4 regions of the Kribbella sp. NPDC050241 genome follow, and region 2 is predicted to be linked to each of the others. Evidence: riboswitches for the same ligand, from Rfam matches in the RefSeq annotation. Region 2 holds a riboswitch; each other region holds the start of a gene.
What was found. Region 2 has a riboswitch for cobalamin ahead of ACIBG5_RS25650 (ribonucleoside-diphosphate reductase subunit alpha). Riboswitches for the same ligand answer to the same signal wherever they lie in the genome.
Positions count from the first base shown of each region.

Region 1 (5,427 bases), on a different contig from region 2:
ACGTCGCCGCGCGCGCCGGCGTCGAGCCGGACGAGTCACCCGGCCGCATCGCTGCCGCGGTCGAGCTCGCCCTGGAGGCGTTGTACCTGTCGAAACGACTGGCCAAGGACGCCGACAACGACACGACGATCTACGGGATCTGACATGTCCGCGTCCATACCGGAAGGCTGGTCCTACGGGCCGTGGCACGACGGGCCGGATCCACTGAAGGCGCCCGCGGATCTGCGCGACGCGCTGGATGAGATCGGCCGCGACGTGATGAACGGCTCGTCGCCGCGGTCCGCGCTGGAGGAACTTCTCCGGCGCGGCACCCGGAACACCCAGGGCCTGGACGACCTCACCCGCAGGATGTGGGAGCGCCGCCGCGAGATCCAGCGGCGGCACAACCTCGACGGCACCCTGCGGGATGTCCAGCGGTTGCTGGACGAGGCGCTGGCAGCCGAGCGGCGCGAACTGTTCCCGAACCCGTCCGACGACGCCCGGTTCAAGGAGGCCGAGCTCGACGCTCTCCCGTCGGGTACGGCGGCCGCCGTACGGGAGCTGGCCAACTACCAGTGGGAGTCGTCGGAGGCGCGGCAGAAGTACGAGGAGATCCGGGAGTTGCTCGGGCGCGAGCTGCTCGGGTCGCGGTTCGAGGGCATGAAGGAGGCGCTGCAGCAGACCACGCCTGAGGACGTCGAGCGGATCAACGAGATGCTCACCGACCTCAACGCGTTGCTCGCGGCGCACGCGCAGGACCGGCCCGAGGTGCCGGAGTTGTTCGACGAGTTCATGGCCAAGCACGGCGAGTTCTTCCCGGAGAATCCGCAGAACGTCGACGAACTGATCGACGTACTGGCGCAGCGGGCGGCCGCGGCGCAGCGGATGATGAACTCGATGACTGCCGAGCAGCGGGCCGAGCTGATGGAGTTGTCGCAGCAGGCGTTCGGCAGTCCGCAACTCGCCCAGCAGCTGGCGCAGTTGGACGCCCAGCTGCAGTCGCTGCGGCCGGGGGAGGACTGGACCGGGTCGGAGCGGATGAGTGGTGACGACCCGCTCGGTCTCGCCGACGGTGCGCGGGCGATGTCCGACCTCGCCGAGCTCGATGCGCTGGCCGAGCAGTTGGCGCAGTCGTATCCGGGCGCGCGGCTCGAGGACATCGATCTCGATGCGCTCACCCGGCAGCTCGGCGACGAGGCAACGGTGGATGCTCGCCGGTTGTCCGAGCTGGAGAGGCAGCTGCGCGACCAGGGTTTGCTCGAGCGAGCGCCCGATGGTTCGTTGCGGTTGTCGCCGAAGGCTCTGCGACAGCTCGGGCAGACCGCGCTGGCCGACGTACTGCGGGCTGCTCGGGGATCGGGTGAACGCGACGCCGCCAATGCCGGGGCGGCTGGGGAGCTGAGTGGCTCCAGCCGGCAATGGCAGTTCGGCGACACCCAGCCGTGGGATGTGCCTCGGACCGTGCGGAACGCAGTACTGCGGAGTGCTACGCGCAGTGGGTCGGTCAAGCTGGATGTGGCTGATGTGGAGATCGCGGAGACCGAGCACCGCGCCCGGGCCGCGGTCGCGTTGCTGGTCGACACGTCGTGGTCGATGGTCCAGGAGGGCCGTTGGCTGCCGATGAAGCGGACGGCACTCGCGCTGCACCAGCTCATCTCGACCCGCTACCGCAACGACGCGCTCCAGCTGATCACGTTCGGGAGGTACGCCGGAGTCGTCGAGTTGCCGCAGCTGATCGGGATGGAGGGCGCCTGGGAGCAGGGGACGAACGCGCACCACGCCCTGCTGCTGGCCGGCCGTCATCTGCGTCGTCATCCGGACGCGCAGCCGGTGGTCCTGATGGTGACCGACGGCGAGCCGACCGCGCACCTCGAGCCGGACGGTACGGCGGAATTCTCCTACCCACCCGAGCCGGCCACGCTCCGCAAGACGATCTTCGAGGTGGACCGCCTGGCCAAACTCGGCGCGTCGCTCACGGTCTTCCGCCTGGGCGACGACCCCCGCCTCAACGCCTTCGTCGACCTATTGGCCCGCCGCAGCGGCGGCCGAGTCCTGGCCCCCGACCCCGACGGCCTCGGCGCCGCCGTAGTAGGCGACTACCTCCGCACCCGCCGCAAACTCTGACTCGGTTGCCGTGGGCACCAAACAAGGTGCCCACGGCAAGGCCACTCAGCTGCGGGCAGTCCGGGCCGCTTGGACCAGGTGCCGGAGCGCGGGGATCACCTCGTCGTAGCCGCGGGTCTTCAGGCCGCAGTCAGGATTGATCCACAACCGGTCTGCCGGCACGGCCGCCACGGCCCGGGCAATCAGATCCGTGAGTTCGTCCTGGCTGGGGACGCGAGGAGAGTGGATGTCGTACACGCCTGGCCCGACGCCGCGGCGGAATCCGCAGGCGGCCAGGTCGCCGAGGATCTCCATGCGTGACCGCGCGGCCTCGATCGTGGTCACGTCGGCGTCCAGTCCGTCGATCCCGGCGATCACCGCACCGAACTCCGAGTAGCACAGATGCGTGTGGATCTGGATCTCGGCGGACGCCCCGCCGGTGGCCAGCCGGAACGCACCGACCGACCAGTCCAGGTACGCCCGCTGCTCCGCCGATCGCAACGGCAGCAACTCGCGCAGCGCAGGTTCGTCCACCTGCACGATCCTGATCCCGGCCGACGCTAGGTCGGCCACCTCGTCCCGCAGGGCCAGCGCGACCTGATCGACGGTGACGGCGACGGGCTGGTCGTCGCGGACGAAGGACCAGGCCAGGATCGTCACCGGCCCGGTCAGCATCCCCTTCACCGGCCGCTCGGTCAGCGATTGCGCGTACGACGCCCAGCGCACGGTCATCGGCTCGGGTCGCGACACGTCGCCGTACAGGATCGGTGGCCGGACGCACCGGCTGCCGTACGACTGCACCCAGCCGTGCCTGGTGGTCGCGAAGCCATCCAGCTGCTCGGCGAAGTACTGGACCATGTCGTTGCGCTCGGGCTCGCCGTGCACGAGCACGTCCAGCCCGAGCTCTTCCTGCAGGCTGATCACTCGCGCGATCTCGGCCCGCATCCGCTCGTCGTACGTCGCCTGGTCGATCCGGCCGGACCGGAGTTCGGTGCGGGTTCGGCGGAGGTCCGCGGTCTGCGGGAACGAGCCGATCGTGGTGGTCGCGAGATCCGGCAGCCCGATCGACTCCTGCGCGGTCCGGCGTTCGTCGTACGGCGCTCGCTGCCGATCCTCGGGACGGATCGCGGCGACCCGGTCGCGGACCGCCTGCTCACGAGCGAGGCCGGAGTCGTTCAACGGGCCGCGGGACGGATTGTCGAGGTTCACCAGTACGCGGGGCTCGTCCTCGCTGAGCGCACGGCCGAGCAGGACTACCTCGTCGACTTTCTGCCGCGCGAACGCGAGTCGCGCCCGCACCTGCGGATCAAGCTCGTCCTCCGCATCCACGTCGTACGGCAGGTGGAGCAGCGAGCACGAGGTGGAGACGGCGAGCCGGCCGACGGAGCCGAGCAGCTTCACGCAGGTCGACAACGCCTCACCCAGGGGAGTGCGCCAGACGTTCCGGCCGTCGACCACCCCGGCGAAAACGGTCTTACGCTGGATGGACGGCAAGACGGCCAGTTGGTCGACCAGTCCAGGAGTGGACACGAGGTCGACCGCCAGCCCTTCGACCGCGGTGGACGCCAGCACCGGCAGGGCAGCACCGGGATCTCCGAAGTACGTCGCGACCAGGAGACGCGGGCGTTCGGTGAGCTTCGCCAACCGGTCGTACGCGCGACGGAGGGCGTCGAGCTCAGCCGGTGTGCGGTCCTGGACCAAGACCGGCTCGTCCAGTTGCACCCAGTCGGCTCCCGCGGCATCGAGCCTGCCGAGGAGTTCGGCGTACGCGTCCAGGAGACGGTCGAGCAGGCTGAGTGGCTCGAAGCCCGGAGTTGTGGATTTCGAGAGCAGCAGGAAGGTCAGTGGTCCGATCAGGACCGGACGGGTTTCCACACCGGCTTCTCGCGCGGCCGCCAGGTCCTCGAGTGGCTTGGCCGGGTTGAGCCGGAACACCGTGTTCTCGGCGAGCTCGGGGACCAAGTAGTGGTAGTTGGTGTCGAACCACTTGGTCAGCTCCAGCGGCGCGACCTCGGCGTGGCCACGTGCCATCGCGAAGTACGTGTCGAGTCCGGAGCGATCGAGGGCGCGGAAGCGCTCCGGAATGATCCCGAACAGCTGCACATGGTCGAGCATCTGGTCGTAGTACGAGAAGGTGTTACCGGGGAGAACGTCGAGTCCGCGGCCGGCCAGGTCGCGCCAGGTGTCGGCGCGCAGTCGGTGGGCGGTCGCCTCCAGTTCGGCCGCGTCGCTGTCGCCGGACCAGTACTTCTCGACGGCCTTCTTGAGTTCGCGGTCCGGGCCGATGCGCGGATAGCCCAGCACTGTCTTGATGGTGTTCACGTCTCTCTCCTCGCGAGCGTGCCAGGGATCGGCGGGGTCGCGGAGACGCCGGACGGGTCCTCCCACGAGACCACCGATCCACCGCGCACCGGCTGGTGCGCGGACCGTCGGCAGGTCTTCGGACTCACGGGCAGTCCGGTCGGTCCGACCGGTCGGCCTACTGGCCGTCGCTTCCCGGACGCCGGGCGTCCAGTGCTGTCTGACGGCTGTCGTTCCCGTTCACCGCTGCGGGGCAGTCCCGGATTCACACCGGGTTCCCTCTTGCCTCGCCTCGTCGTCGACCACCCGACCAGGCGAACCGTCGGCAGTGCCGAGCGTAACCCGCGGGCACCGCGACGCGCCGGACGGCGAGACGAACACCACTCGCGGTACCCGCCGTCGACGCGACGAAACCCCGGGATCGATTCGCCGGAAGGTTTCGTTGGCGGACGTGCCGATTGTCTTGCGTTGTCAACGGGGGAAGGGTTTTCCGGCCTTCGACCTGTGGGCAGAGTCACGTCGGCATCGTGAGACCAGTGTTCAACTGGACTGGTTTTTGGGCTTACTCTGAGAGCAACGCCCCCGCCACTGGAGTCGATGGGCCAGCGGGCCACCTCACCGCGCTCAGAAGCACCGCCTGAACCACAGGGAGTGATCGTGCCGAAACTCGTCTACGACTTCGCCGAAGGCAACAAGGACATGAAGGAGCTGCTCGGCGGGAAGGGGGCGAACCTGGCCGAGATGACCAACCTCGGCCTGCCGGTGCCACCCGGATTCACCATCAGCGCCGAGGCCTGCCGCGCGTACCTGGCCACCGGCTCGGTGCCACCGGAGTTGGCCGACGAGATCGACCACCACGTCGACGTACTGCAGCAGAAGATGGGCAAGAAGCTCGGCCAGGCCGACGACCCGCTGCTCGTCTCGGTCCGGTCCGGAGCGGCCGTGTCGATGCCCGGGATGATGGAGACCGTTCTGAACGTCGGCCTGAACGACGACTCGGTGAACGGGCTCGCGCATCACTCCGGCAACCCGCGGTTCGCCTGG
Region 1 is NZ_JBITJE010000007.1:35,758-41,184, reverse strand. Features, by position in the region: gene ACIBG5_RS29140 (ATP-binding protein) at 1-143, shown strand, start outside; gene ACIBG5_RS29135 (VWA domain-containing protein) at 145-2,103, shown strand; gene metE (5-methyltetrahydropteroyltriglutamate--homocysteine S-methyltransferase) at 2,149-4,404, opposite strand; cobalamin riboswitch at 4,496-4,722, opposite strand; gene ppdK (pyruvate, phosphate dikinase) at 5,041-5,427, shown strand, end outside.
Region 1: it holds a riboswitch for cobalamin, as region 2 does, so the genes downstream of both, metE (5-methyltetrahydropteroyltriglutamate--homocysteine S-methyltransferase) here and ACIBG5_RS25650 (ribonucleoside-diphosphate reductase subunit alpha) in region 2, are expected to answer to the same signal.

Region 2 (5,427 bases):
TCGGTCGCGCGACTACTGCGAAGGCTCGGTCGGCGGCGAATCCGTGGCTGCGGATGTTCGCGATGGCCTGCAGCCACGCGACGGCGGAGGCCGCTCGCTTCGAGCAGACGGCCGCCGAACTGAAGTCCGCATGGCGCGAGCGAGCCGCGCCTGTCCGCGGCGGCTCGACAGCCGACCTGCTCATCGAGGCACTGCCTGCCGCGCCGGTGCTCACGCTCGCGGCGGCCGCGCAACTTGTCGACCGCTCCCAGCAGGCAACCAACCAGGGTCTGGCGAGGCTCGTCGAGGCCCGCATCCTGCGTGAGATCACCGACGGCCGACGCAACCGCGTCTACGAGGCGCCCGAACTGATCGACGCGTTCACCCTGCTCGAACGCCGCTTCGCCAGCCCGGCCGCGGACACCCGGATCGAGCCACCTAGCAGACCGGTTCCATCGAGGCCAGCACCAACACGCCACGCACATTGACTTTCTTCTCCCGAGCGAGCAAGAATTCGAACATATGTTCGATCGTACAGGGAGAGATGATGCCAGAGCCGTTCGACTGGGACATCCTGCACCGGCCATCGGCGATGGCCATGGTCCGGGGCCAGCTCGGCTTCAGCTGGATGGTGCTGTCCGGCCGGCTCGCGCAGTTGACCGACGACCAGTACTTCTGGCGACCGAGCAGCGAGGCGCTGACCGTCGTACGCCGGCACTACACCGGGCGGTTCCGATCACTCGGGTCCGGCGAGTGGGTCGCGCAGTGGCCCGACGAGCCGGACCATCGCGGGCCACGCACGATCGCCTGGCTGATCGCCCATCTGACCGAGACGTTCTTCGAGCGCTGGGAGTGGACGTTCGGCGCGAGCCAACAGGGACGTGCCGACATCACCCTGCACGGCAACGCGCGCGATGCGGTGGCGTGGCTGACTCACTGGGTCGAGGCCTGGCAGGACGCGATCGCCGCTCTCGACGAGGAGCAGGTGATGACGATCGGCCTCAGCCAGGCGACCGAGCTGGACGCGGGCGAGCCGTTCGGTCACGTCGTACTGCGGCTGAATCGTGAGCTGATCCACCATGGCTCGGAGATCATGACGCTCCAGGACCTCTACGCGGTCGCGGCGTGAGGACCACAACATGTGCGACATGCGGCGTGGCGCTACCACAAGATCTAGGGTCAGCCACTTAGCATCACTACTGCTGGTGGTTCGGAGTGGTCGGCACCACAAGATGTGGGGCCACGCCGAGGCAACAGGGGAATCCGGTGCGAGTCCGGAACTGCCCCGCAACGGTGAGCGGAAGCCTTCCGCGAGTCCGGATACCTGCCACCGGCGCGTGCACCGCCGGTGCACGTGGTCCGAGACCTCGCGGGTGGGTCGCAGGGCGTGGCGGCAGTGTTCCCGGCCGGTTCTGCCGGCCCCGTCGTGCGCCCCTCCGCGTGGCTCCGATCCTCCGAACTCTTTTGGAGACAACACCTGTGACGATTGCTTCCTCATCCCGGTCGGCGACAGCCGACCGGTCGATCCAGCTGACCGTCGTACGCCGCGACGGCGGCCACACCGGCTTCGACCAGACCAAGATCTCGGTCGCCATGACCAAGGCGTTCCTCGCCGTCGAGGGTGCCGAGGCGGGCACCACCCACCGGGTCCGTGACCTGGTGACGGACTTGACCGGCCGGGTCGTCGAGGCCCTGACGAGCCGCGGTGACGCCCGCCGCAGCGTGCAGGTCGAGGACATCCAGGACCAGGTCGAGCTGGCGCTGATGCGCGCCGGCGAGCACCAGGTCGCCCGTGCGTACGTCCTCTACCGCGAGGAGCGCACCAAGGCCCGCACCCCGGCCGACCCTTCCGGCATCACCGACAAGCCCGCGCTCAGCGTCCGCGCGGCCGACGGCAGCACCGCGCCGCTCGACATCGACCGGCTGCGCGTGATCGTCGCGGAGGCGGCCACGGGTCTGGACGCGGTCGACCCCGAGCTGATCCTCGACGAGACCCTCGGTTCCTGCTACGACGGCATCGCACAACACGAGGTCGAGCTCGCTCTGGTGATGGCCGCCCGGTCGTACGTCGAGACCGAGCCGCAGTACAGCTTCGCCGCGTCCCGGCTGCTGCTCGACCAGATCCGTCGCGAGGCGCTCGGCCGCGTCCACGGCGAGCCGCGGCAGGCCAGCCAGGCGGAGATGGCCCAGGCGTACGTGGACTACTTCCCGCGCTACGTCGAACTCGGGGTCGAAGCCGGGCATCTCGATCCCGAGCTGGCCACCTTCGACCTCCCGCGCCTCGCCGCCGCGATCCAGCCCGAGCGCGACCTGGACTTCACCTTCCTCAGCCTGCAGACCTTGTACGACCGCTACCTGCTGCACATCGACAAGGTGCGCTTCGAGCTGCCGCAGGCGCTTTTCCTGCGCGTCGCGATGGGGATGGCGCTGCGCGAGGACGACCGTGACGCAAAGGCCATCGAGTTCTACGAAATGCTCAGCTCGTTCCGGTTCATGACGTCGACGCCGATCCTGTTCAACTCCGGCACGACCCGACCGCAGCTGTCTGCCTGCTTCCTGACCACCGTCCAGGACGACCTGGCCGAGATCTTCGCAGGCATCCGCAACAACGCGCTGCTCGCCAAGTACTCCGGCGGCCTCGGCAACGACTGGACCCCGGTGCGCGGCATCGGCGCCAGGATCCGCGGGACCAACGGTGAGTCGCAGGGCGTCGTACCGTTCCTGAAGATCGCCAACGACACCGCGGTCGCGGTGAACCAGGGTGGCAAGCGCAAGGGTGCGGTCTGCGCGTACCTCGAGACCTGGCACATCGACATCGAGGAGTTCCTCGACCTGCGCAAGAACACCGGCGACGAGCGGCGCCGTACCCACGACATGAACACCGCGAACTGGGTCCCCGACCTGTTCATGCAACGGGTCGAGGCCGGCGGCGACTGGACACTCTTCTCCCCCGACGACGTGCCCGAGCTGCACGACCTGTACGGCACTGCGTTCGCGGACGCTTACCGCGGTTACGAGCAGGCCGCGGACCGTGGCGAGATCCGGGTGTTCAAGCGGGTCAAGGCGGTCGATCTGTGGCGGCGGATGCTCACGGTGCTCTTCGAGACCGGGCACCCGTGGATCACGTTCAAGGACCCGTGCAACCTGCGCTCGCCGCAGCAGCACGACGGTGTCGTCCACTCCTCGAACCTGTGCACCGAGATCACCCTGAACACCAGCGCCGACGAGATCGCCGTCTGCAACCTCGGCTCGGTGAACCTGGCTGCCCACGTCACACCTGACGGGCTGGACGCCGAGCTGCTCCGCGACACCGTCATGGCGGCGGTCCGGATGCTCGACAACACCATCGACACGAACTTCTACACCACGCCCGAGTCGGAGCGGTCGAACCTGCGGCACCGGCCGATCAGTCTCGGCCTGATGGGGTTCTCCGACGCACTCTTCCGGCTACGGATACCGTATGCCTCAGAGGCGGCGGTCGCCTTCGCCGACAGCTCGATGGAGCAGATCAGCTACCACGCGATCGAGGCCTCCAGCGATCTCGCCGCCGAGCGCGGCCGCTACTCGTCGTACGACGGATCGCTGTGGAGCCAGGGCATCCTGCCGATCGACTCGCTCGAGCTGCTCAAGACGGCGCGGGACGGCGACCTGATCGTTGACCAGAGCAAGCAGCTCGACTGGGACGCGCTCCGGCAGAAGGTCCGGCGCGACGGCATGCGCAACTCCAACGTGATGGCGATCGCGCCGACCGCGACGATCTCCAACATCTGCGGGGTGAGCCAGTCGATCGAGCCGACGTACAGCAACCTGTTCGTGAAGTCGAACATGTCGGGTGAGTTCACCGTGGCGAACCCGTACCTCGTGGCCGACCTGAAGGCGCGCGGGCTGTGGGACCAGGTGATGGTGTCCGACCTCAAGTACCACGACGGCATCCTGGCGGGGATCGAGCGGATCCCGGCCGACCTGCGCGAGCTGTACGCGACGGCCTTCGAGATCGACCCGATGTGGCTGGTCAAGGCGGCGTCGCGGCGGCAGAAGTGGATCGACCAGTCGCAGTCGCTGAACCTCTACATGGCCGCGCCGTCGGGCCGGGCGCTGGACGAGCTCTACAGGTCGACTTGGCGGTATGGACTCAAGACGACCTATTACCTGCGTTCCCAGTCAGCCACCCATGTGGAGAAGTCCACGCTCCAAGGGACGGACGGCCGGCTGAACGCCGTACAAGTTGCGCTTCCCGAGCCCACCGGAGCCGTTTGCGCCATCGACGACCCGGACTGCGAGGCCTGCCAGTGACGACCGGATTGGGAGAGATCTCCGTCGGGGCGTCCCGGGTCGAGGTCGCCGACAAGGCGATGATCAACGCGCGGGCGGACGTGAACCAGTTGCTGCCTTTGAAGTACCGGTGGGCCTGGGAGAAGTACCTTGCCGCCTGCAACAACCACTGGATGCCGACGGAGGTGTCCATGCAAGCCGACATCTCGTTATGGAAGTCGAGGGACGGCCTCACCGAGGACGAGCGGATGATGCTGAAGCGCAACCTCGGCTTCTTCGCTACGGCGGAGTCTCTGGTCGCGAACAACATCGTCCTGGCCGTCTACCGGCAGCTGACCAACCCCGAATGCCGGCAGTACCTGCTGCGCCAGGCGTTCGAGGAGGCCGTGCACACGCACACCTTCCAGTACATCTGTACGTCGCTCGGCCTGGACGAGGGCGAGCTGTTCAACATGTACCGCGAGGTGCCGTCGATCTCGGACAAGGACGCGTGGGCGCTGAAGTACACCCAGCACCTGGAGGACCCGGACTTCCGGACCGGGACGCCGGAGAGCGACACCGCGTTCCTGCGCGACCTGATCGCGTTCTACGTGGTGTTCGAGGGGATGTGGTTCTACACCGGGTTCGCGCAGATCCTGTCGCTGGGCCGGCGGAACAAGATGGTCGGCATCGCCGAGCAGTACCAGTACATCCTGCGCGACGAGTCGATCCACCTGAACTTCGGCATCGACTGCATCAACCAGATCAAGCAGGAGAACCCGCACCTGTGGACGGCTCGTTTCCAGGCCGAGGTGCGGCAGATGCTCACCGAAGCGTGTGAGCTGGAGGTCGCCTACGGCCGCGCGACGATGCCGAACGGCATGCTCGGCCTGACCGCGGAGCTCTGCGAGCAGTACATGCACTTCATCACCGACCGCCGCGCCGAGCAGATCGGCCTCGCCCCCATCTTCGGCGAGACCCGCAACCCGTTCGGCTGGATGTCAGAGGTCATGGACCTGAAGAAGGAAAAGAACTTCTTCGAGACCCGCGTCATCGAGTACCAGTCGTCGAGCGGGCTGAGCTGGGACTGAGTGCGACGCGAGCCGGGCAGCACAGCAGCTGCCCGGCTCGCGTGTCCTGCCCGCGGTCTACGCAGGGAGCTTGGCCAGGATGTCGGCGGTGGTGCCGGTCTCGCCG
Region 2 is NZ_JBITJE010000005.1:455,881-461,307, reverse strand. Features, by position in the region: gene ACIBG5_RS25660 (Fic family protein) at 1-467, shown strand, start outside; gene ACIBG5_RS25655 (DinB family protein) at 527-1,108, shown strand; cobalamin riboswitch at 1,169-1,326, shown strand; gene ACIBG5_RS25650 (ribonucleoside-diphosphate reductase subunit alpha) at 1,459-4,272, shown strand; gene ACIBG5_RS25645 (ribonucleotide-diphosphate reductase subunit beta) at 4,233-5,321, shown strand; gene ACIBG5_RS25640 (isochorismatase family protein) at 5,379-5,427, opposite strand, start outside.

Region 3 (5,427 bases), on a different contig from region 2:
CGTTCGTCAGTTCGTCACCGGTGCGTGCGAGCCGCGGCACGACCTCCTCGGCGGCGAAGGCGAGCGACGCCTCGACCTGTTCCGACGACCGCCCGAGCACCTCGATCACGACGACCGGGACCTTCGCGGCCTCCCAGCTCAGCGTCTCCATCCCGACGACGAGCTTGCGCGCGACGGCTTCGAGCAGGTCGACACCGTCGGCGCCACTCACCGCCGGCAGATCCGCGAGCGTGGCCAGCTCGGCAAGCTCCGGCACGGCCCGGCCGGGATCGGCGAGCATGGCCGCCTCGTCGACTCCGAAGGTCTCACCCAGCGCCGTGCGCAGACCGGGAATCGAGTACGACCCGCCCCAGAGTTGCCGCGCACGCAGTACGGCGAGCACCAGGTTGATCCGTGCCTCACCGGCCGGTGCACCACCGAGGATGTGCAGACCGTCGCGGATCTGAACGTCCTTGATCTCGCACAGATAGCCGTCCAGGTGCAGGACGAACTCGTCGAAGTCGTCGTCCTCGGGCCGCTCGGACGTGTGCAGGTCGTGATGCAGTTGGGCCGCCTGGATCAGGGTCCAGATCTGCGCACGCAGCGTCGGCACCTTGTCCGGGTCCAGAGCCGACACGGTCGCGTACTCGTCGAGCAGATACTCCAGCTTCGCCATGTCGCCGTACGTCTCGGCCCGCGCCATCGGCGGGACCAGGTGGTCGACGACGGTCGCGTGCGCGCGCCGCTTCGCCTGCGTCCCCTCACCGGGGTCGTTGACGATGAACGGGTAGACCATCGGCATATTCCCGAGGACGGCGTCCGGCGCGCAGCCGGCCGCCATCCCGATCCCCTTGCCCGGCAGCCATTCGAGCGTGCCGTGCTTGCCCAGGTGGACGACCGCGTGCGCACCGAAGCCGCCATCCGACGGCGGGGCCTCCAGCCAGCGGTACGCCGCCAGGTAGTGGTGCGACGGCGCCATGTCCGGGTCGTGGTAGATCGCGACCGGATTCTCCCCGAAGCCGCGCGGCGGCTGGATCATCAGTACGACGTTCCCGAAGCGCAGCGCCGCCAACGCGATCGCGGGCTCGTCCCTGGACGTGTCGACGTACAGCTCACCGGGCGGCTCGCCCCACGCCTCGGTCATTGCCTCGCGCAACGACTCCGGCACGCGACCGAACCACTGCTGGTAGACCGACCGCGGGATCGTCGCGACGGCGTTGGCCAACTGCTCGTCGGTGAGCCAGTCGACGTCGTGACCGCCCGCCGCGATCAGTCGGTGAATGAGCCCGTCCGCGCCGTCCGCGCCCTGCAGTTCACTGAGGTCGAGGCCGCCGAGGTCGTACCCGGCGTCCTCGAGCTGCCCGAGCAGGACGACCGCCGAGGCTGGAGTGTCCAGGCCGACCGCGTTCCCGATCCGGGCGTGCTTGGTCGGGTACGACGACAGCACCAGCGCGAGTCGCTTGTCGCCGTTCGGCACGTGCCGGAGCCGTGCATGCGCCACCGCGATTCCTGCCAGCCGGGTACACCGCTCCGGGTCCGGCGCGTACCGGGCCAGACCGTCGGCGTCGTACGCCTTGAAGGAGAACGGGATCGTGATCAGTCGTCCGTCGAACTCGGGGATCGCCACCTGGGTCGCGGCGTCCATCGGACTGATCGCGGCGTCGCTGGCCAGCCACTGCTCGCGGGTCGAGGTCAGCGCGAGGCCTTGGATCAGCGGGATGTCGAGGGACGCGAGCGCGCCGGCGTCCCAGGCATCATCCGAGCCGCCTGCGCTCGCGTTGGCCGCGACGGACCCGCCGGCGGCCAGGAGGGTCGTGACGAGGACGTCGCACTTCCGCAGCAGGTCGAACAGTCCGGCGTTCTCATCGCTGGTCGGGTCGAGTCCGCGGAGCGTCCCGCAGTACACGGGCAGCGGCTGCGCGCCGGCGGCCTCGACCGCACTTGCCAGCGCATCGACGAAGGCCGTGTTCCCGGAGATCTCGTGCGCTCGGTAGTAGACGATGCCGACCACCGGCCGCTCATCCTCGACGAACGTCCCGCGGACGCCGTACGCCGGGAGTGCGCGGGGCGGGTCGAACGCGTCGCCCGTCAGCAGCAGCGTGTCGCTCAGGAAGCCGGCCAGGTTGCGCAGATTCTCGGATCCGCCTTCACGCAGGTAGGCCAGCGCCTCGGTCACCGCGCCCGCAGGCACGGTCGACAACGACATCAGTTCGGCGTCGGGCGCGGCCTCGCCACTGACCACGACCGCCGGCTTGCCGGAGGCGAGCACCGCGTCGAGGCCCTCCTCCCAGGCCCGGCGACCGCCGAGCAACCGGACCACGACGATCTCGGCCGCGTCCAGCAACGGGGCCAGGTCGGCGAGGTCGAGCCGGGCGGGGTTCGCGACCTTCCAGCCGGCGTCCGCCTCGGCGGCGGCGAGCAGATCGGTGTCGGCGGTGGAGAGCAGCAGGAGGTTCGCGGGCATGCGCGACCGGTCCTTCCTCGGGGTGTCCACGCCCCGTCCGGAGGTGCGACAGCGGCAGTTCCTGACTCCCCTACGCCTGACTACGGCGCTGGGTCACAGTGGCGGGACCGTCCCGGACTCACACCGGGTTCCTGCAGTTGCCATCGCTTGACGCCGAGACTCTATCGGACGCGCCCACTTATGCTGGACGTGACCAGAAGGCGGCTGAAGGAGAATCCGGTGCGCCGCGAACACCCTGGACTCGTCATCGCTCTCGCTGCCGGTCTCGTCGCCTCGGCCGTCCTGGTCCCGACCAGCCTGGCGACCGGCATTCGCCAAGGCGACGGCACCGACGACACGGATCCGGCGGTGGTCACGACCTGGAACGCGATCGCCGAACGGACCATCCTCACCGAGAACTCCACCCCGATTCCCGTGTCCGGGCAGTACTTCGGCTTCGTGTCGATCGCCGTGTACGACGCGGTCGTCACGATCGAGGGTCACTACCGGCCGTATCTGAAGCAGCCACGAGCCCAGGCCCACGCATCGACGCAGGCCGCGGCCGCGACCGCGGCGTACCGCGTGCTGAGTCACTACTTCCCGGCTTCGGCACGGCAGCTCGAGGCTGACTACTCCGCGTCGCTCAGCGACGTCTCGAGCGGCCCAGCGAAGGCGCGGGGGCAGGAGGTCGGTCAGGCAGCCGCGGATGCGCTGATCGCGGCACGGCGCAACGACGGGCGCGATGCCGCACGGTCATTGGACGTCACGCCCGGACCGGGCAGGTGGCGGCCGGCGAACAGTGAGCCGATGCGAGTGCAGTGGCTCGGGTTCGTCCGGCCGCTCGTGCTCAAGTCGCCGAAGCAGGTAGAGCTGCCTGGTCCCGACCCGCTCGACTCCGAGGCCTACGCCCGCGAGCTCGCGGAAGTGACGAAGAAGGGCGCGAAGGACGGCTCCAGTCGTACGGCGGAGCAGACCGAGACCGCGCTGTTCTGGAGCGCGAACCCGGTCGCGCAGTACCAGCAGGCGCTGCGCGACAAGGTCACCCGGCGCGGACTGGACACCGTCACGAGTGCGCGTGCCTTCGCGCTCCTCGGCACCAGCACCGCCGACGCCCTGGTCGCGTGCTGGCGGACCAAGTACGACTTCGCCTTCTGGCGACCGGGTACGGCGATCCACCTGGCCGACATCGACGGCAACGGCGACACCACCGGCGATCCGGAGTGGAAACCCCTGATCGCGACACCACCGGACCCGGAGTACGTCAGCAGCCACGCCTGCATCACCGGCGCGGCGACGGAGACCTTCCGCCGGCTGTTCGGCGGGCGTTCACTCGACCTGAACGTCTCCTCGCCGGTGACCTCGACGACCCGGCACTTCGACTCCGCCCTGCTGCTGGACGACGAGACGAGAAGCTCCCAGGTCTGGCAGGGTCTGCAGTTCCGCCAAGCGGTGGACGACGGGAACCGGCTCGGCCGCCAAGTCGCGAACTGGGTCGCGACCCACCAGTTCCGCTGAATCGCTCAGCGGTGCATCGCGTAGTGGGCGGCGAGGAGGTCGGTGCCCCAGTCGTTGCGGAGGTCTCGCCAGACCGAGTGGATGTGGTTGGCGTCGTCCTGGGTGTTGTCGTACTCGGCCAGGAACGTCGGGCCGGCGATCGAGTAGTAATGGCGGTGACCGATGCCGGGTTCGGTCGCGCCGGCCCAGGCGAAGCTGAGGCGCTCGATGCCCTGGTCGGTGATGTCCTGCCAGGTCTGCAACCCGATCGGTCCGGCGGCCCTTCCGACGTACTGGCCGATGAGGAGGCTGAACAACTGCCGTTGTTCCGCGGTCATGTCGCCGTACGCGAGGCCCTGGTGGAGAAGGCTGGCGTCGGCGACCGGGTCGTGCCGGGTCAGGATGTCGTCGGGTGCCTCCGGTGAGACGACGGCCACCTCACGCTGGGCCGGCTCGAGCGCGTGCAGGAGCTGGAAGCCCAGGTCCTGCTCGGCGGCGAGGAAACGCCGGCCGGCCTGCGGCCCGGACCGGACCTCGGCCGGATTCGACCCGAGGAACTGCGGGGTGAACGAGATCGCCCCGTCCACGAGCGTCACGTGCAACGCGAGGTGGTGCCCGTTCAGCCGCCAGGCCCACGGCTCCGTCCCGGCCGGATCGCCCAGCACCCGCAGGAAGTACCGGTCGCCGACGACGGATCCCTCCCACTCGCCGCTCGGCGGCAGGGCCGGGATCCCGCGCACGATGATCTCCGCGTCCCACACCGCCCAGACGTCGGCCACACCGCGCTCACTGCACCCGATCGCGACGAGCCGCTCCACCAACTGCTGCTGGGCCGGAGTCAGCTCCGTCAGCGGAAGGCCCGGTACCGCACCCGGCAGGTAGGTCCACTGCTTGTGGTCCGGGGTGTCGAACGCCGCCTTGATCTTGTCCAGCTGCGCCGGTGACAGGCTCGCCAAGAGTTCGAGAACCGCTTCCCGGGTCTGCTCCACAACCATGCCGATGCTCCCGTTCCGTCGACCAGAATGCCTCGCCCAGCCTACGACCACCACCTCGCCCCGGTCGCGACACGTAAGAACCCGACGCCGTCGTACGCTGCGCTGGTGTCTGGACGGTCAGGGGCTCGCGGCGTGGTCTCTGTCGCGGTGGGGTCCCTGAGCAGGCCTGGCGCGATGCTGGCCGTCTACCTGGTCTTCCTGTTCGTTCTGTACCTGGTCACTGCGGACCCTTACAAGGCGATCACGCTTCCGTTCGCGGCCGTCATCGGCGCGCCGGGCTTCGCAGTTGTGCGGTGGGCGTGGACCAAACGCATCCACCCCTGGTGGATCCTTCGTCGGCGCGGGGACGATCCGGAGCATCCCGGGCCGCGGAGTGGGGCGTTCACCATCGGCCTCGCAGTCCTGCTGATGGTGCCCGGGGTGGCGGCGATGCTGCTCGCGGCGTTGTTCATCCTCGCCGCCGTGCGCGGGTGAACCTGTCGGCTGCCGCGTTACAGCCAGGCCGATCGCTCCCGT
Region 3 is NZ_JBITJE010000001.1:690,577-696,003, reverse strand. Features, by position in the region: gene cobN (cobaltochelatase subunit CobN) at 1-2,443, opposite strand, end outside; cobalamin riboswitch at 2,479-2,606, opposite strand; gene ACIBG5_RS03155 (vanadium-dependent haloperoxidase) at 2,633-3,937, shown strand; gene ACIBG5_RS03150 (DUF3500 domain-containing protein) at 3,943-4,911, opposite strand; gene ACIBG5_RS03145 (hypothetical protein) at 5,017-5,385, shown strand; gene ACIBG5_RS03140 (histidine phosphatase family protein) at 5,403-5,427, opposite strand, start outside.
Region 3: it holds a riboswitch for cobalamin, as region 2 does, so the genes downstream of both, cobN (cobaltochelatase subunit CobN) here and ACIBG5_RS25650 (ribonucleoside-diphosphate reductase subunit alpha) in region 2, are expected to answer to the same signal.

Region 4 (5,427 bases), on a different contig from region 2:
TCCCGAGTCGACACCCCGACCGGCACCCCCGGACAGCTCACCCGCACCGCCTCCACCGCGGCCCGGATGTCGTCCCACCGCAGGCTCTCGCGCTCATCACCTCCGCGCGGATGCACATGCAACGCCTGCGCTCCCGCCCGCACCGCAGCCGCACCCTCCGCCGCCAACTCCTCCGGAGTCACCGGTACGCCGCGGTGATCCGCTCGCGACCGATCACCGTTCAGGCACGCCTTGATCAGCACGGCCCCAAGCTACCTAAGGGGGTACGCCGCGGATCTGAGGTGGACTGCCCGATGTGGCGACTCCGGGCCCGGCCGCAGGGTGAATGCAGACGGCGATCCGCGCCGTGAGGAGGAACCGTGAAGCACATCCGTACCCTCGTGGCCGTACCTGTGTTGACCGTCGGCATCACCCTGGCGATCGCATCCCAGGCCTCGGCGCGCGAGATCTATCCCGAAGACGACTACCGGCAGCCTGTCGTGGTCGTCCACGATCCGAGCCCGACGATCGAGGTCGACGACAACCTCGACGAAGCTCGGCAGGCCGGCGCAAGCGCCATCGGTGGGGCCGGTATCGCCCTGGCCGCTCTTTGGGCCTACCGACGTCGCCATCCGGTCCACCTTCACTGACCAGGCAGCCGCCGCTCAGCCAGAGCGGCGGCTGCCACCCGGGTCGTAGTCCCGGTCTTCCGCAGAATGTTCGAGACATGAACACTGACCGTCTTGTCACTGATGAACAGATCCTTGGCGATCTCGGAGTTCGACCGCCCGGCCACGAGAAACGTCAGCACCTCCCGCTCCCGCCCGGTGAGCGCTGCCAGCCGTGAGTCGTCGACGGACGGCACGTCCTCGACCGGGCTCAAGTCAACCTTTGCCCGCCGCGCGAGCGACTCGATCTCTCGACGCAAGGGCTCGGCGCCCAACTCGACCGCGCATTCATGAGCCTGCCGCAGGAGGCCGCGTGCCTGCGCCGAAGTCGGTCCACTGGTGAGCTCAGCCTCGGCGCACCGCCACTGCGCGACCGCTTGATCCCAGCGACTTCCGGCAACACCACACGCGTCTGCCGCGCGGCGCCACAGGTCAGCTTGATCCAGGGTGTTCCGGCAGCGGCCGATCTCGGCCGCAAGGAGTGCCTCATTCATCGCTTGGACATCCACGCCACCCATGGCGTCGGCGAAGGGCGCCCGCGGCCATCCGTCGATGACGCTGTCGAGCGCGTCCGCGGCCGCAGCGACGGCGGCGACCTCGCCGCGGTCGCGGGCGGCGCAGGCTGCGTCGGCCGCCGCCTGGGCGAAGCCCGGAAGTACCTCGTCATCCCACCCCTCAGGCGCCTGATCCAGCACGGTCAGACGTGGGCGTGCCCAGGCCACGGAGTCTGCGGCCTTGCCTTCCGCCGTCATCAGCTCGATGCCGACGCGGGTGATGTACGGGCGGAGCGGATTGAAGTCGTCGGAGATCAGCTCCAACGCCCGATCGAAATGCTGCCGGGCCTCCTCGGTCCGGCCCGACCTGACGGCGAGCAGGCTTGCGGCCAGCCTCACGCCTGCTCCAGGGATATCGGCCGCGCGGGCGGCCAACGCTGACCGCAACAAGTCATGGCACTCGTCCCACCGGCCGAGTTCGATCAGCTCACCGGCGGCCTGGAAGGCGAGGAAATACGCCCAGACACCGGCGCCGGCGGAGACCGCCTCGACATACGACGCGCGAGTGACCTCGGCTGCGTCGGATCGCGGGCCGATCGTGTGGAGGGCATTGAAACGGAAGATGGCGGCATTGGTGGCGGTGTCGATATCTCCGCAGGACCTGGCCAGCTGCTCCGCAACCTCCGCACCGGCGAGCGACTCGAGCGGCGCGCGACTGTCGGACACAGCCGCCAATGCACCCAAGGCTCGCCCGATGGCTTGCGCCGAGCCTGACCTGTGCGCGATCCGGACCGCTTCCTCTGCGTGCAGTACGTCGTCTGGCAGGCCGTGCAGCGTCTCGCTCTCGGACAGCTCCGCGAACGCGACGGCGCGCTCTGCGCTCGCGGGGAAGTCGGTCGTCAACTCGATCGCTTCCCGAACGTCGGCCAGGTCCGGCATGCCGGGCGCGGTCGAGCTCCAGCGGGCGTCGGACCGCGCGACCAGGAGATCGCAGGCCAGCAACGGCTCGCGCGTTTTGTCCACCAGGCTCAATGCCTCGGTCAGGAGCGGGACGGCCGCGTCGGCCAGGCTTGCCCGGAGACAGATCGTGCTTGTCCGTCGCAACAAGCGGATTCTGTCGTCACGCCCGCCTCGGATCGCTGGTGATGCCGACTCCCAGAGAGCGCACGCGCGGCGGAGTTGGATCGCCTCTTCGGACGGGGCCCGTAGCTGCGCTGCCTGGTCGGCCGCCACCAGCGACCAGCGGAAGGTCGCATCGATGTTGCCGGCTCGTTCGTTGTGGACCGCCAGGTCGGCGGCCGTCAACTCGGCGGGTCGCGACTCGAGTACGCGGACATAGTCGGAATGCAGCTCGATCGATTGGTCGGGCGACAGACCGTCGTACAGAACCTCGGCCAGCAGCGGATGACGGAACCACCAGCTACCGCTGTCGTTGCGCACGACCCCACGGTCCTGCGCCTCGGACAGGCTGGGGGTGATCTGATTCGCGTCGATCCCATGGCCGGATGCGACCTGGCTCAGTACCGCGGACGACGTCGGGCGACCGCCAACGGCGAGAACTCTGGTGAGCAGCCGGGCCCGTTCGCTGAGGCCGTGCCAGGTGGCGAGCAGCGCTTCCCCGAGTGCGGCCGGGACCGTTGGAGGCAGACTTCGCTCAGCGCCGGACAGGCCGCGGACCATGAGTTCGACGAGATAGGGGTTGCCGTCCGACCTGGCCAGGACCTCGGTCGCGAGCTCGATGTCGGGCGTGTGGCCGAGCAGTCCTTCGATCTGGTTGCTGACGGCCCCCAGGTCGAGCGGTTGCAAGGAAGTCTCGCCGAAGTACGGCATCCGGCGCATGTCGGCCAGCCAGGAGTGGAGTGGATGCCCCTCGCCGCGTTCCTCGGTCCTGCAGGTGGCGATCAGGACCAGCCGCTGGACCCGGAATCCGGCGATCAAGTAGGACAGCACGTCCAGCGAGGCCACGTCGGCCCACTGCAGGTCGTCGATGACGACCACCGTCGGGCGCTGGTCCGCGATCCGGTTCAGCACGAGATCGACCAGCATCGGCAGCCGCGTCGAGTCGATGCCGTCGGCAGCGTCGCCGCTGCCGTTCGTGCCGATCGAGGGAAGCAAGGCGGTCAGCCGATCGGTCGCGGCGAGGATCCGCTCCCGCTCGTCCGCGTCGGCCTGGCTGAGCCAGTCCTGCAGTGCGCCGCTGATCGGGGCGAACGGAACCGACGCGCCACCGAAGTGCACGCACGATCCCCACAGGACGGTCAGCCGCGGATCCCGGCACATCTCCCGCGCCAAGCGGCTCTTTCCGATGCCGGCTTCACCGTGGATCACGATCGCGCGCGGGATCCCGCCGACGGCGTCGCGCAGCACATCGCCGAGCAGTTCCTGTTCGACGGCCCGTCCCGCAAACCGATGATCGGCCCGAAGACCCCCCATGTCACCTCAGTGAACACCCATCCGCGCCCAACCGACAGGCCCACCACCGCCGGGTGCGGGTGTGAACCTGGTCGCTGAGGGATGGGTGGCGTGTGTCATGATCGGGCGGACGGTTGTGGAGGAACACCGGTGACCGGCTTCGGCCGGGAGTCCGGGGCGGTCCCGCCACTGTGACCGGGGTGAATCCCGGAAGCCAGGACATCCACCTCCGTCCGTCGGACTGCGGTCTCCGTGGTACGGCGTACCAGCTGCCGGCGGGCGTGGATACCCGCTCGACGAAGGGATCCACCGCTCATGCGGCCTGCCTCACCGTCCAGTGGTTTCCCGTTCACCGCCGTGGTCGGGATGGACGATCTTCAGCTCGCCCTGATTCTGGCGGCGATCTCGCCGGCGATCGGTGGGGTGCTGATCCGGGGCGAGAAGGGTACGGCGAAGTCGACCGCGGTCCGCGCACTGACCGAGATCCTCCCGACGGTGGACGTCGTACCGGGCTGCCGCTTCTCCTGCGACCCCGACCACCCGGACCCGGCCTGTCCCGACGGGCCGCATTCGTCGGTCAGCGAATCCCGGCCGGCCCGGCTGGTCGAGCTTCCAGTGGGTGCGACCGAGGACCGTGTGCTCGGGTCGTTGCATCTCGAGAAGGCGCTGGCCGAGGGCATCACGGCGTACGAGCCTGGTCTGCTGGCCGCGGCGCACCGCGGGATCCTGTACGTCGATGAGGTCAATCTGCTGCACGACCATCTGGTCGACGTACTGCTCGATGCGGCGGCGATGGGACGTGCGACGGTCGAGCGGGACGGGGTGTCGGTCACGCACCCGGCGCGGTTCGTGCTGGTCGGCACGATGAACCCGGAGGAGGGTGAGCTCCGGCCGCAGTTGCTCGACCGGTTCGGGCTGACTGTTGATGTCGTCGCCAGCCGGGATCCTGCCGTCCGGGTCGAGGTGATGCGGGCTCGGCTCGGATACGAGGCTGATCCGGATGCCTTCATTGCTCGGTACGACGGTCCGCAGCGCGAGCTCGCCGAGCGCATCGTCAAGGCTCGTGCCCTGCTGACCGAGGTGATTCTCACCGACCCCGCTTTGCGTCAGATCGCGGAGATCTGCGCGTCGTTCGACGTCGACGGGATGCGGGCCGACTTGGTCACCGCGCGTACGGCGGTTGCCCACGCTGCCTGGTCCGGGCGCACTGTGGTCGAGGTGGATGATGTGCGCGCGGCCGCCAAGCTGGCGTTGCCGCACCGGCGTCGTCGAAATCCGTTCGACGCTCCAGGTCTTGACGAGGACCAGCTGGAAGAGGCGATCAACAACAGCACTCCGCCCCCGGAGGACCCGGACGACGATCCGGACGGTCCAGGCGGTCCGGGCGGGGGAGCGGATCCCGCGGACGACGGCAGCCCGGCCGACGCGGACCCTGCCGACTCCACCGCAGACCCGGCCGGAGTCGACCCGGATGGGCCAGAAGGCGGCGAGGCGAGTGGCCGGCCTGGGCCGGCGCCGGCTGGTGAGGTAGTCGGCAGCTCGGAGCCCTACAAGGCGCGGTTGCTCAGTGTGCAGGCCGCCGGGACAGGCGTCGCCGGTCGGCGGTCCCGGGCGATCACCGAGGTCGGGCGCGTGGTGGGCGACCGTTCACGGGCAGGACGTGAGGCAGGCCGCCCGCATCTCCTGGCAACTATCCGATCCGCGGCTCCGCATCAGCATGCGCGCGGGCGGACCGGGCCGGGGCTCGCGGTGCGGGCGGCGGATGTGCGGCTCGCCGTACGAGAAGGGCGCGAGGGCAACCTCGTGCTGTTCTGCGTGGACGCGTCCGGCTCGATGGGAACGAAGAAGCGGATGGGTGAGGTGAAGACCGCGAT
Region 4 is NZ_JBITJE010000001.1:698,503-703,929, forward strand. Features, by position in the region: gene ACIBG5_RS03170 (3-keto-5-aminohexanoate cleavage protein) at 1-242, opposite strand, end outside; gene ACIBG5_RS03175 (hypothetical protein) at 360-629, shown strand; gene ACIBG5_RS03180 (AAA family ATPase) at 623-3,574, opposite strand; cobalamin riboswitch at 3,664-3,796, shown strand; gene ACIBG5_RS03185 (putative cobaltochelatase) at 3,869-5,427, shown strand, end outside.
Region 4: it holds a riboswitch for cobalamin, as region 2 does, so the genes downstream of both, ACIBG5_RS03185 (putative cobaltochelatase) here and ACIBG5_RS25650 (ribonucleoside-diphosphate reductase subunit alpha) in region 2, are expected to answer to the same signal.